2 regions of the Maribacter sp. UBA3344 genome follow, and region 1 is predicted to be linked to the other one. Evidence: riboswitches for the same ligand, from Rfam matches in the RefSeq annotation. Region 1 holds a riboswitch; the other holds the start of a gene.
What was found. A riboswitch is a leader RNA that binds a small molecule or an ion and turns the genes downstream of it on or off. The one in region 1 is predicted to bind S-adenosylmethionine.
Positions count from the first base shown of each region.

Region 1 (7,684 bases):
ATTTTATATTCTTTTACTCTTGGTTATGAGCAAACCTTCAAGAGGCTTATTTACTTTAATTCTTCTTTGGGCGTTCGGGCGGGCTTTTCGCTATATTTTCTCTATTTCCACAACTCTTTTTACTTAACAATGGCACAGTTCAGAAATAAAAAAAGATGCCGCTGCAATCCCTAACGCATTAGTCCACTATATTTGGTGCAAGCCATTTCTCGGCTTCTTCAAACGAAATCCCCTTTCGTTCCGCAAAATCCTTTACTTGATCCAGTTTTATTTTACCAAGACCAAAGTAACGGGCTTCCGGGTTACCAAAATAATACCCGCTTACAGATGCGGCCGGCCACATGGCAAGACTATCTGTTAACTCCACACCTATGGTTTCCTTTACTTTCAGAACATCCCAAATGGTCAATTTTTCCAAGTGATCGGGACAAGCAGGATAACCAGGCGCAGGACGAATACCTTTATAAGATTCCTTGATTAAATCTTCATTGCTCAGATCTTCATTGGCGGCATAACCCCAATGCGCTGTTCTCACTTCTTTATGCAAGTATTCAGCAAATGCTTCGGCTAAACGATCCGCCAACGCCTTTACCATGATGGAGTTATAGTCATCTAGGTCTTTCTCATATTGCGCCGCCATTTCTGCCGTACCAAAACCTGTGGATACACAGAAACAACCCATGTAGTCTTGTTTCCCAGATTCTTTTGGAGCAATAAAATCTGCCAAGGCATAATCTGCGACTCCTTCCCTACGTTCTAATTGTTGGCGAAGGGTACGGAAAGTATAGTTCCCATCTGTTTCGGCTCCGCTAAGCGACCCTGTATTCCCTTCTAAACTTGAACTAGTTTCGACTAAAATATCATCGTCATTAATGGAATTCGCAGGAAACAGTCCAAATATACCTTTAGCCTTTAATTTCTTTTCGGAAATTATCTTGTTCAGCATCGCTTGAGCGTCTGCGAATAAATCGGTTGCTTGTTCCCCAACAACCTCATCGGTCAATATTGCAGGATATTTACCATGAAGTTCCCAACTTCTAAAGAAGGGAGTCCAATCTATATAGGGTACCAAAACATTCAGATCCAAATCTTCGATCACCTGAATACCCAATTTGTTCGGCTTTACAATTTCAGAAGTTTTCCAATCTATTTTAAACTTATTTCTCCGTGCTGCAGAAATTGGCTTATATGTTTTACTAGATGAACGGTTCAAGAACTTTTCCCTAAACACATCATAATCATCTTTTATACTTTTCTTGTAGCTCGTAGCTGTTTCTTTCTGCAACAAATCGCCCACCACGGTTACCGCTCTAGAAGCATCGTTTACATGAACTACTGCCTCTTTATATTGTGGATCGATCTTTACCGCGGTATGTGCCTTACTGGTGGTTGCACCGCCGATCAACAACGGAATGCTGAAATCTTTACGTTCCATTTCCTTTGCCAAATGCACCATCTCATCCAATGATGGGGTAATTAATCCGCTAAGCCCTATAATATCTACATTATGCTCAATAGCTGCTGCAATAATTTTTTCCGGTGGCACCATAACGCCTAAATCAACGATCTCATAATTGTTACAGGCCAATACTACACCTACAATATTTTTACCAATATCATGAACATCGCCCTTTACGGTTGCCATTAAAATCTTTCCGGCATTATCAGAATCTCCAACTTGCGGATTCAATAACTTTTCTTCTTCAATATAGGGTAATAAATAAGCTACCGCCTTCTTCATCACTCGTGCAGATTTTACCACTTGCGGCAAGAACATTTTTCCGCTACCGAATAAATCGCCCACCACGTTCATACCCGTCATTAAGTTGCCCTCAATAACTTCAATTGGCTTATTGGCAGCCAACCTGGCTTCTTCAACATCTTCAATAATATATTGATCAATACCTTTTACCAAGGCTCGGGTAATACGCTCTTGTAAAGGTTCTTCTCGCCACGATAGATCTATTTTACTTTCCTTGGTTTTACCAACTACAGATTCGGCAAAATCCAGCAAGCGCTCCGTTGCATCATCCCTCCTATTTAGAATAACATCTTCTACATACTCCAATAAGTCTTTAGGAATATCATCATACACCTCTAGCATACTCGGATTTACAATACCCATGTTCATACCCGCTTTTATAGCGTGGTACAAGAAGACCGAGTGCATAGCCTCACGCACCGGGTTATTGCCCCTAAATGAAAACGAAACATTACTAACGCCACCACTTACACTGGCATGTGGCAAGTTTTCACGGACCCATCTTGTAGCTTCAATAAAATCGACAGCATTTAATTTATGCTCATCCATTCCCGTTGCTACCGGAAAAATATTTAAGTCAAAAATAATATCCTCTGGTGCAAAATATACCTTGTTCACCAAAACATCATACGAACGTTTTGCTATTTCAATTCTACGGTCATAATTATCTGCCTGACCTACCTCATCAAAAGCCATAACAATTACCGCGGCACCATATCTTTTTATGAGTTTGGCGTGGTGTATAAATTGCTCTTCGCCCTCTTTTAAGCTAATGGAGTTTACCACACATTTACCTTGAACAACTTGCAGACCAGCTTCAATGATTTCCCATTTAGAACTGTCGATCATAATAGGCACACGAGAAATATCCGGCTCCGATATAACAAGGTTTAAAAATTTCACCATGGCCTGTTTACCATCGATCAATCCGTCATCCATGTTAATATCAATAACCTGGGCACCATTTTCAACCTGCTCCCTAGCCACTGCCAATGCCTCTTCAAACTTTTCCTCTTTTACTAAACGAAGAAACTTTTTTGAACCCGCAACGTTTGTTCGCTCACCAACGTTTATGAAGTTGGTCTCCGGGGTTACAATTAGGGGTTCTAGGCCGCTTAACCGCAGATATCTAGTTGTTGGTTGTTGGTTGTTGGTTGTTGGTATTTTAGACCTATTGCTCATAAAATCTATTTCACTTTTTAAAATAATTGATAAATCCATTTATCAATTTCTTACAGCTAATAATTCTCTTATTAATAGCTTCAAAATCTTCTCTCTCTATATAATTTAAATCAAGAGCTATATAAAGTTGGGTTTCCAACTCATACAATGACCCTCTTGAAATATGCAGAAACTGAATTGTATCTGCCGATGTTCTTCGTCCGCAACCTTCAGCTATATTAGACGGTATAGATACAGCACATCTTCTTAGTTGATTGCTAAGTCCGTAAATCTCTTCTTTTGGAAAAGATTTAGTAATAGAATAAATATCCTTCACAAGAATTCTTGATTCTTTCCAAACTTCCAATTCCGTATAGACTTTCATATTATTCGTATTTTTTCCACCCAACAACAGACAACCAACAACCAACAACTAAAACTGACGCGGAGCAAAATTTTTCACAACCTCAGCAATCGCAGTAATATGTTCCGGAGTGGTTCCGCAACAACCCCCAACTATATTTACCAATCCTTTTTCCGCGTATTCCTTGATCTGTTCCGCCATTTGCTCAGGAGTTTCGTCGTACTCTCCAAATGCATTAGGCAAACCGGCATTGGGGTGCGCTGAGACCGCATGTTCACTTTTGGTGGACAACACCTCTAAATGAGGTACCAACTGGTTTGCACCTAAAGCACAATTAAACCCAACCGATAAAATAGGAATGTGGGATATGGATATTAAAAATGCCTCGGCCGTTTGACCCGATAACGTTCTACCGGATGCATCGGTAATAGTACCACTAACCATTATGGGTACATCTATATTTCGTTCTTCTTTAACTTCTTCTATGGCAAATAATGCCGCCTTGGCATTGAGCGTGTCAAAAATGGTTTCAACCAATAAAATATCAGACCCACCATCTAATAAAGCTTCTACCTGTTGTTTATATGCAATACGTAGCTCATCAAAAGAAATAGCCCTATAACCTGGATCATTTACATCTGGTGACATACTTGCCGTTTTATTGGTGGGTCCAATACTACCGGCTACAAAACGAGGTTTATTTGGTTCTTTTGCAGTAAATTCATCTGCTACCATTTTGGCAATACGCGCAGATTCATAGTTAAGCTCATACACCAAATCTTCCATAAAATAATCTGCCATAGCAATCGTAGTTCCGGAAAAGGTATTGGTCTCTACAATATCTGCCCCAGCATCAAAATACTGACGGTGAACATCTGCTATAGCATCGGGTTGCGTTAACGACAACAAATCATTGTTACCTTGCAACGGATGTTCCCAATCCTTAAAGCGTTCTCCCCTAAAATCTTCTTCAGTAAACTTATAACGTTGAAGCATAGTACCCATGGCACCATCCAGTATTAAAATACGCTCTTTTAAAATTTCTTTTATATCCTTCATTTTACGCTTAACAAATTATTTGTTCGCTTTAAAATATATGATATCAAGTAAGGAAAGGAAGGTAATTATGTTCTTTCTTTAGTTATCTGTCCTTTTGAATTAGGATAGAATGTAGCACCTTCTTTTCCATTACGGAAAGGGTTGCCAAGGTTTCACAGGGTCTAGTCCCTCCGCCTTTCTTGATAACAATACAATTTAATTAGGAACGAATTGCAAAGTAACGGCACTACTCGCTCTTTACCAAGACTTCAATGGTTTTTTTAGCCAACGAAATTCTTAAAAAATGTCACAAAAAAAGCCCCCGCACGTCTGAAGCATCCGGAGGCCGTACTACTCAAATAATATAATTTATGCGATACTTTGTACTACTTCTTTCTTTGCTTCTTTCTTAGAACCATCAAAACCTTCAACACCACCAACGGTTGTATATTTCATTACAAAGCGCTTACCTGGGTTGATCTGCTGGTATGCATATTGGCACATAACCGCTGCTTCATGGAAACCTGAAAGTATCAATTTTAACTTACCTTCGTAAGTATTAACATCACCAATGGCATATACTCCCGGTATGTTGGTCTGATAATCTTTTGCGTTATTTACCTTAATTGCATTTTTCTGAATTTCCAAGCCCCAGTCACCTATAGGACCTAATTTAGGAGACAGACCGAATAAAGGAATAAAATTATCCACTTCTAAATAAGTATCTTCTTTTTCCTTGTCCGTGTGCTTAATAACTACTGCCTTAAGTTCATTTTCACCGTGCAGCTCTTTTACCTCAGCTTTGGTAATCAACTTGATTTTACCCAATTTCGCCAGTTCAGATGCTTTCTCAACGGAATCCAATGCCCCTCTAAATTCATCCCTTCTGTGTACCAAGGTTACTTCTGCCGCTACATCGGTCAAAAATATAGCCCAGTCCAAGGCAGAATCACCACCACCGGCAATAACCACTTTTTTATCGCGATATACTTCTGGATCTTTGATCATATAGGAAACACCTGTATCTTCAAAGTTTACAATATTAGAAATAGGTGGTTTTCTTGGCTCAAAAGAACCTAGACCACCTGCAATTACCACTACAGGCGCATTGTGCTTTGTTCCTTTATTGGTAGTTACCACAAAAGAACCATCTTCTAACTTATCTAGCGTTTCCGCTCTTTCTCCCAAGGTAAATCCTGGTTCAAAAGGCTTTATCTGTTCCATAAGGTTATCTACCAAAGTACCTGCCAAAATTTCTGGAAATGCAGGAATATCATAGATAGGCTTTTTAGGATATATTTCTGAACACTGACCACCTGGCTGTGGCAATGCATCTATTAAATGCGTTTTTAACTTTAATAATCCTGCTTCAAATACCGTGAACAATCCGGTAGGTCCCGCTCCTATAATGAGCATATCTGTTTTAATCATAATTCTCTTTTTAGTAAAAAGTAATTCTACAAAGTTGACATCATTCTATACAACTACTTTTTAGCTTCTTTTAATTTCACTTATTCTATATACTTATCCTTTACTAAATATGCTATGCTTTATTTACTTCAACAAAACTGACATGCTCTTCAGCAAACTTATGAGTTGCCTCCGCTAACGCTTCACGATGTCTAACTACTTCTCCTATGATAATGATAGCAGGATTAGAAAGATTTTCTTTCTCCACTATATCAACTATGGTATCTATAGTCGCAACTCCTATTTTTTCATTCTTTCGCGTTCCGTTCTGAATTATAGCTATAGGTAATTCCGATTTACCTTCAGACTTAAATAATTCTACTATCTGAGGGAGTTTTGACATCCCCATCAATATGACTACCGTAGCACTACTTTTTGCAGCTAAGCCAACATCTGTTGATAGTTTATGCTCTTTTGTAGTTCCTGTAATTACCCAAAAACTTTCTGAAGAACCTCTTTTTGTTACCGGAATGTTTTGATATGCAGGCACACTTAAACTTGACGATATACCAGGTACCATGGCTACTTGCAACCCATGCGAGACGGCATATTCCATTTCTTCCGAACCGCGACCGAATACAAAAGGATCCCCTCCTTTTAACCGTACCACATGTCCGTTAGAATTTGCCCTACTTACAATAAGCTCATTAATTTGCTCTTGTTGATATGCATAGCATCCTTTGCGTTTACCTACAAAAATCAATTCCGCATTCTTGGCATAATCCAGCAACTCCTCGTTCACCAAAGCATCGTACAAAACCACATCGGCATTTTCCAGCGTTCTGATCGCTTTTAACGTAATCAGCTCCACATCACCTGGTCCTGCACCAACTACGGTCAATTTAGGTTTCTTTATATGTTGTAAATGATTTGCCATTCTCTATGCTTCTGCCAATTCTTGCTGTCTGAACTTTTCAACAGTTTCTAAAAATTCTTTTGCATCCTTTATGTAAGATTGTGCAAATTCTTTTGTTGGTTCGTTCTGATTTAATTGAAGTACCAATTTTTCAAATCCACCAGCTACGGCAATTCTGCCATCGGCAACAAATTTCTCATCAAAATCCTTAATGATACTTACGTGGGTATTCACTTTCGTATTTTCTGCGGTCAACATCGCCTTAGCCGAGTTTACCATAGAAGAATATGCGTGATAGATACTGGCAGACCATTTTTCGGCATCGAACATTTCCTGTGCATTCTGAATTTTTTCTTCACTTTCAAAAAGTAATGTTGCGATCAAGTCGATAACAACACCGGCACATTCACCTACACCGATAGCTTTTTCATAACGCTCCGTATTACCCCAATCTATAAAGTCTTCTGGCGTTAAATCATCTATTGATGATAATGGCGTTAGAAAATCATAGAAATACATTTGTCCTTTTTCGGCATAATAATCCGGGAACGATAGATCTCCACCATTGGCATCAAAATCATTTAAGATCAAACGCAATGCTTCCGGACCTCTTTTACTTGGCACTTTTACCACCTTGTCCGCAAAACGACCGTTACCGTTACCATCATTGCTACCGCCCAACAATACCTGAAGTGCAGGAGCTACCAATTTATCCTTAGTACGAACCGACATGCCCTGAAAACCAATATTTGCCATATTGTGCTGCCCACAGGCATTCATACAACCACTGATTTTTATAACAACATCATCGTTATTAATATAATCTGGGTATTCTGTTTTTATCACTCTTTCCAGTTCCTCTGCAATTCCCGTACTACTTGCAATTCCTAGATTACAGGTATCCGTACCAGGACAAGCAGTGATATCAAGAGCCTTATTATAACCAGCCTCAACAAAACCTAACTTTTCCAATTCAGTATAAAAGAATGCTACGTTCTCTTCTTTTACGAAAGGAATTAAAATGTTTTGACGT
Region 1 covers NZ_DERI01000018.1:92,136-99,819, reverse strand. Annotated here, with positions in the region: gene metF (methylenetetrahydrofolate reductase [NAD(P)H]) at 1-2, opposite strand, end outside; gene metH (methionine synthase) at 179-2,944, opposite strand; gene B2Z27_RS12910 (four helix bundle protein) at 2,955-3,308, opposite strand; gene B2Z27_RS12905 (homocysteine S-methyltransferase family protein) at 3,357-4,346, opposite strand; SAM riboswitch class I at 4,426-4,535, opposite strand; gene B2Z27_RS12900 (NAD(P)/FAD-dependent oxidoreductase) at 4,695-5,756, opposite strand; gene cobA (uroporphyrinogen-III C-methyltransferase) at 5,869-6,672, opposite strand; gene B2Z27_RS12890 (HEPN domain-containing protein) at 6,676-7,684, opposite strand, start outside.

Region 2 (7,684 bases), on a different contig from region 1:
ATTGGTATTACTTACAAATTTAATAAAGCCACGAATTAAGTTTTCATTATTAATCTTCTACAAAAAAAAGAACCCCCTGTTTAAGATAAACAGGGGGTTCTTAGCAAATAACTCAAAATGAAAATAAACGTATTCGGGGGGAATACGTTTATATGGAAGGTTTATTTTAACAAACCAAGTATACCTTCCAATTCGGTTAAATTAAGGCTAGCGTTATTATCAGTGTCCAATACATCAAAATTTTCAGAAACTTCGCCAATAGCTTCAGTTGAGCTAATAGCTTGATCATTGTTGGTATCCAATAGGCTAAATAAGCTCGCCACCTGCTGTACCGTAGAATTAGAACTTAGTGAGCTTAATAATGTAGCAGCATCGGACATAGATGAGGTGTTCATGTTCTTTACACTGTTACAACTGGTTATTGAAGCAATAATGATAAACGTTGCAATTACTTTTTTCATGGTTATGTGTTTTAATATTTATGTGTTACAAAAGTATATTTACCTCTTAGTAAGTGAAAACAATATATACCAATAGTGTAATTATTACTACGTATCTATAGAATCAATAGATGAAAAATTTTGTAATACTTAATTGTTGGCATCGGCCTTAAACCAAATATTAATGGAGACTTCTTCGGGTCGCTGATCTTGTGGTGGTGTGCCTTGAGAACCTCCTCTACCTCCACCGCCAGGACCTCCAGCTTGACCACCTCTGCCACCTCCAGATCGGCTACCTTGACCTCCACCACCAAAACTTACATTTGGGCTTTCAGTTTTTGTTTCGGATGTTATTTTTGGAGTCACAATACCAATGGATAATTTGGATAGCTTGGTGTCATTATCAGCAATGCTATTTTTTGGTATTTTTAAGTGATAATGAAGTTCTTTTGAAGCTTCGTCAAAATTGTAGTTTATGGTAACACCTAGATTGTTTAGGTCTAAATGAAATTCTTCTTCATGGTCAAAATTAATAAAGCGTGCCGTTCTGGGCATTTCTTCCAATAGCTTGTTCATGTCCGGTCCTTTCCGCTCTTGTTCATCCGTATTTTTACGAGAATTATTATCTCTTTCATTTCGTTCTGGACGTTTTGGCGGAGTACTATTGATTGGATATTGAATGGAAACATTTTTCTTCTTTTTTCCTTTAACATCAAAATACACGTAAAAGCCCTGGTGCAACATAGACATCATAGTAGCTTGGTCTGCTGTACTTAATTGGACCATAATATGTTCTTCGTCTATAATGCTTTGATAAGTAATGTTATCCTCTGTATTTTGAGCTTGGCCAATTGCCCAACTAAATACCAATAATAGCGTAGTATATATTTTCATTTTTTTGATCTTAGTAATTTTGGAATGGTAAACCTATTTATAAAACAAAGACTAAAGAGGAATTTTAAGTGTATGCCATAAGATTTAAAGCGAATGCCTGAACCTTTACCGGTTACATATTTGAACAATGCTAGTTGCTTATATTTCATCATGTAGATGAATTTTAAAAATAGAAAAGCTCCAATATTGCTATTGGAGCCCTTCGTCATCAATCAATCAATCAAAAAAACTATCTTTAATTATAGACCTAATGCGGTTATTGCATCGTCGTCTTTTGTAAATGCATACGCACGCCACGGTCTATTGTAATTTGTAAATCTCCACAGCACATCTCCGTCGCTATTAACTTCCCAAATAGCACCTGTGCCTTCGCAGATAAGGGTGTTTCCATTGCTCATTCTAACCCCACTACCTAAACCATTACTATATAAATCGGTATCTGTGAATTCCCATATTAATTCAGGCTCATTATCTTGACCGGCTACCAGTTCATAAGGCGGACTCAATTGGTATTCTGCTACTGCAGATTGGTTGTCGTACTTATTATTTACAAATACCAACATCTTATTATCATCAAAAAGATTAGGATAATGTACCCTGTTCATGGTCACTTCACCAACATTGTCATAAGTAAGGGGGTTTCCAAAACGGTAAACCAGGTCACCACCTAAATTATAGTTTCCGCCGGTATTGGTGGCAGCCTCTTCTGTTGAGGTGCTATGATCAATAACCCAAACCTCGCTATAAAAGTTAACGGTCATGTATAAAAGGTCGTTCGTTTCATCTAGGGTTATACCGTTTACATGCATAATGTCACCATCAGTTTGATCATTATTATAATTGATGTCAATAAGGTTGGGAACATCGGCAACGACACCAAAGTTTAATTTGCTTTCATCATAATCTTGAACAATATGGTCCGTAGCATGCCACTCCCAAACTATTTCTTGGGTTAATGGATTCATTTCAATAATAGCTTCAGGATAAATATTAAAATTACCCGAAAATCCCATCTCGGCAGCATCTGCAGCACTTACTTCTTCCCATACGGGAAATATGATATTTCCGTTCGATAAGTAATTAACATCATGATGTGAGATGTAGGTACTAGTAGAATAGTCCACTTCCCATTCAATGGATTGGTCAGCATTTATTTTTCTAAAACCGCCACCATAACCACCAAAGGTTATCTGTGGATTATCAGCTTTTATGGTAGTTACCAAGCTGCCATCAGATTGAAGCATGGCATCATTACCCAGTTGGTCACCATTGAAATCCCAATCAAATAAGGTATTACCATCATGATCAATTAAATATACCCCATTGTCCGGTGCAACGGCTAAAATATAGGAGTCACTGTCCACAGTACTACTTGCTTCATTGGTGTCGCTAGTATCATCTGTTGTTTCTTCTTCGGTGATTGAAACATCATCGGAATCATTACTGCAAGAGGTTAAGAAAAGCAGGCATACGAATAATGCAGTTGTTCCTAAGTTAAGATTCATTTTTTTCATCGATTTTAATTTTTAGGGTTGTTATACGGTTTAAGCATCTAAGTAGGTATAGATACCAGTCTCCGTTTAGATTTTAAATGTAGTTCGAAGTTTAAATGAAAATGAAGCTACTCAGCGAATGGAGTGTATAATTCAGTAAAAGACCCTTTTGTATAAGTGAAATTTTTTAGCCTTTTGTCATCTTAAAATGGCATTTTCTGCAATTGGTCAAAACGGATTAAATTAAGATATAATTAGTATAATTTTTGATTTTATGTACTGATGGTTTATTAATTTTGCGCCCTTAAATTATCAAGAATCTCAAATAGAGATAGCAACCTGCAATAACGAGCAAGGTGCTAAAAGCGATAAGCCAATACCTTGGAAAAAACGTTAAATCCTTCCTATTGTATTTGCTATAGCTCTAAACCTGATTCTACAAATAACCATATATGACTCAAGTAAAAGCTGTTACAGCCAATGCAAAGGCACTTATTCCATTTTTAATATTCATTGCAATATTTCTAGGCGTAGGCATTTTTCAAAATGATTTTTATGCCCTACCCGCTCCTATTGCCGTAATTGCTGGTATACTGGTAGCATTTCTCATGTTTAAGCAATCTATGAAGGAGAAAATTGCCATTCTTTTAGAAGGGTGCGGTAATGATAAAATTTTGACCATGTGTCTTATATACTTATTGGCAGGAGCATTTGCAGCGACAACCAAAGCTATGGGCAGTGTAGATGCTATTGTTCATTTAGGTCTGGATGTTATCAGCGGACACTATATATATGTAGGTGTGTTTGTAATTGCTGCATTTTTGTCTATTTCTACGGGTACCTCTGTTGGCGCTATAGTAGCGCTGGCTCCAATTGTAATTGGTTTTGCGGATACCGGTAATTTTTCGCTGGGTATTTTGTGCGGTGCCTTGTTAGGAGGTTCCATGTTCGGTGATAATCTTTCGGTAATTTCAGATACCACCATTGCCGCTACACAATCACTGAATGTAAAAATGAGTGATAAGTTCAAGGCGAATATCAAAATAGCCGTACCTGCTGCCATTATAAGTATGGCCATTTTAATGTATGAAGGTCTAACCATGAATACCGTAGGAATGGAAATGGAAGAGTATCATTATTCCATTCTTAAAATTTTGCCTTATTTAATTGTAATTATACTTTCAGTAATAGGTGTGAACGTTTTTGTGACGCTTGTATTGGGCGCAATTTCGGCTGGGATCTTAGGTGTCTTTTATGGTGATTTCACAGTGTTGGAATTTACAAGAATATCATATACAGGCTTTACCAATATGACGGAGATATTTCTTTTATCATTATTAACGGGTGGTTTGGCCGCTTTGGTGACGTACAATGGCGGTATAGCGTTTATACTATTAAAAATTAAAACTTTTGTAAAAAGTAAGAAGTCGGCACAGTTTGGTATTGCAACATTGGTATCAACTATTAATATGGCAATTGCGAACAATACGGTCTCCATAATTATATCTGGACCCATTGCTAAATCTATTAATGATGAGTATGCTTTAGAGAACAAACAGACTGCATCTATCTTAGATGTCTTTGCTTGTATAACTCAAGGATTATTGCCTTATGGAGCCCAGGTGCTTATGATTTTGAGCTTTGCAAAGGGTAGTATAACTTATTTGGACCTTGTAAGTAATACTTGGTATCTATTGTTATTATTGGTGTCTACTGTGTTGTTTGTAGGATTAAAATCTAAGAAGTAAATAGCCTACAGGAATATTAAAAAACATTCTCAATAGCATTAAAATAAGGTATAATAAAATGTAGCGATTAACTTTTTATCAAATTCTCTAAATCTTCAGGTGTTCTAGGTAAGTCCGAACTTAACACTTCACAACCATCTTCCGTGATTAATATCATATCTTCTGTAAATACTGAAATATTGATATCATGATTATAATACCACGGCTCTACAGTAAATACCATGCCTGGTTTTAAAGGAGCATTAGATAAGTTTGGATCGCCTGTTGATAAGCCTAAATGGTGACCAAAAAACAAACCTACTTGCATATATTTTTTTGAGTGTTCAGGAATAATGGTATTGGTGAATTTCTGCACATCCTTAAAGGTTATTCCTGGTTTTAAAAACTTAATAATTTCATCAGCAATTTTGGTTTCCATCATCAGAATCTCTTTTTGTTCATTTGTGAATTTACCAGAAACCGGAAATGTTCTTCCTATATCACTTACGTATTGCTCATATTCGCACCCTACATCAAAAATAACAAGATCTCCATTTTGCATAATACGGTTTCTCCGATTATAATGTGTTGCTAAAATTCTCCAGGGCCAATGAGAGTTTGGTCCGGATTTTATGATGGACCCAAAAGCCAACCTTTGAGAACCATTTTTCTTGAAATCTCCTTCTAAAACGCCTTCTAAATAACGTTCGTCTATTCCTGGTTTTATAGCTTTTGCCGCCTCATTAATGCCTTTAACTGTTATATTTGCCGCCTGTTTTAAGAATTTTACTTCATTTTCAGATTTTATCATACGTACTTTGGCAATTGCTTCGTAGATATTTTCAAAACTTAAATCTGTATGTTTCTTTTTGATTGCCTCTAAAAGAACTTGAACAGGAGAATAGGTAGCTATGTAGTCATTGGGTGCAAATTTTACTTCGCCAGGTCTACCGTTATTTATTAATATTTTAGATTTATTGGAATTTTCTAAATTCAACAGATTAGTAAAATCTTCCATGGAAGCGAGTGGGATACCTGTTCTGTTTATGATATTTTTATCATATAATAGAGGTCTTAAGGGAAAATCATTTTTTCTAGAACTGTTTTCAAACCGTATATCCTGTTCTGGGGTATAGATAGTAACTTTTTGATTATTCAAGTTCAAAACTAAAATGGCATTTGGCAATTCTAAACCGGTAAAGTAATAAAAATCATCTGTTTGCCTAAATGTTTCACCAATTGAAAATCCGTCTTTTGCGGGTATTAATACTAGCCCTTTTTTATTTGATTGGGCTAATTCTGTCATCAGGTTTTCTCGTCTAGTGTTTAATTCTTCTTTTGTAAAAGGTAAATTAGTCCACTCAAAATAAGATTGCACGGGTGTTTGACCATTTACAACCACCATAGCTAAAATTGATACTAAACATGTTAAAATTACTTTCATTTTCTACTTTTACTTAGGTTGGTTATCAGAAGTGCTATGCTCAGTTAAGTAATGTGCCAAAATTTTCTCAACGAGTTCATCTTTAGTTAAATGATGAAATACCGTTTTAACTTTCGTTCTAAGTTCATCTGAAATTTCTCTGTTCGGTTTTGTCTTAAATATTTTCTTGGCCCATAATAAAGTGTTGTTCTCTTCAATACTTTTGGCATCCGCTTTTTGATATTTAGAAAAGGAAATACCTAATTCTTTCTCAAAATCGAAAACCTCTGCAACCTCTTCTTTTTGTAAAATGGTCAAAGAAAGTCCCTTTGCCCCTGCTCTGGCCGTACGTCCACTTCTATGCACGTAGGCATCATAGGTGTCTGGTAAATGGTAATTTACTACGTAACCCAATTCTTTAACATCTATACCTCTGGCAGCTAAATCGGTAGCCACAAGAATTTTAATATGTCCCTCTCTAAATTGCCCCATAATGCGATCTCTAATGGGTTGAGATAGACTACCGTGCAACGCTCCCGAAGAAAATTTATTTATAGCCAATTTTTTTGCCAGTTTGTTTACGGCGGCCTTGGTCTTACAAAATATGATTCCGCTTTGTCCCTCTTTTGAATTCAAAAAATGAGTTAATACATCTAGTTTTTCAATGGGCTCCACAACTACATATTTATGATCAATGCCTTTATGACCAAGGGTAGACATATCAGCTTCAATATGCACCACATGTTTGGACATATAATTTTGCACCATTTGTTTAATAGCACCGGACATGGTTGCAGTGAATAGAAAAGTACGTCTAGCCTTAGGTATGCCAGCAATAATGGTATCTAAATCGTCTTTTAATGCAGTTACCATTTCATCGGCCTCATCTAAAACCAAATACTTCAGTTTAGTAATATCCAAAACTTCGCGTTTTACTAAATCAACTAATCTACCAGGTGTAGCGACAATAATTTGGGTAGGAGTTTTAAGTACCTCTATTTGGGGTTTAATGGGAATACCACCACATAAAGCAGCAATGGAAATATCAGGGTTATTTGAGGTATACGATATTAAGTTGGCATGAATCTGTTGTGCCAATTCTCTTGTTGGTGCTAAAATAACAGCTTGTACAGCTGTACTTTTGCTGTTTATCAATTGCAATAATGGTAGACCAAAAGCAGCGGTTTTTCCAGTTCCTGTTTTTGCTAAGGCAACAAGGTCATCCCTTTTGTCCAAAATTATAGGAATGCATTTCTTTTGAATAGTGGTGGGTTCGGTTATCTGTAATTCATCTAGACTTTTTTTTAAATCCTTAGAAATTCCTAAATCTGAAAATTGGCTTGGCATAAAATGATTTTAAACAAAGATAGGTACACTTTGGCTAGGGGCGGATATAATCGGTGGAAACGATTTTGTAAATTAATATTAATTAGAAGGTATGATCACTTATTTATATTTGTTCCCAAGTTATCCACCTCTCCATACCGTCTTTGTACCATTTATCGCCCTGTAAAAACAAGAGGTCATTACTGCGTTCTACCCTAAACTCAATAGGTTGGTTATAGATCAGTCCGTTTTTCCAACCAATAAAACACTTTATTAATTTATCGATTTCTTCATCTGTAGTTAAGTCCATATCCATTTTATAGAGCTGTTGGATCAATGGAATAATTTCTTCAGAACTATGGCTATCATAATGTATTAAAG
Region 2 covers NZ_DERI01000002.1:30,293-37,976, forward strand. Annotated here, with positions in the region: gene B2Z27_RS00845 (outer membrane beta-barrel protein) at 1-39, shown strand, start outside; gene B2Z27_RS00850 (hypothetical protein) at 162-461, opposite strand; gene B2Z27_RS00855 (hypothetical protein) at 591-1,334, opposite strand; gene B2Z27_RS00860 (arylsulfotransferase family protein) at 1,574-2,848, opposite strand; SAM-I-IV-variant riboswitch at 3,132-3,228, shown strand; gene B2Z27_RS00865 (Na+/H+ antiporter NhaC family protein) at 3,280-4,575, shown strand; gene B2Z27_RS00870 (M24 family metallopeptidase) at 4,643-5,998, opposite strand; gene B2Z27_RS00875 (DEAD/DEAH box helicase) at 6,008-7,324, opposite strand; gene B2Z27_RS00880 (patatin-like phospholipase family protein) at 7,428-7,684, opposite strand, start outside.
Region 2: linked by a shared signal. The riboswitch ahead of B2Z27_RS00865 (Na+/H+ antiporter NhaC family protein) and the one ahead of B2Z27_RS12905 (homocysteine S-methyltransferase family protein) in region 1 are both predicted to bind S-adenosylmethionine.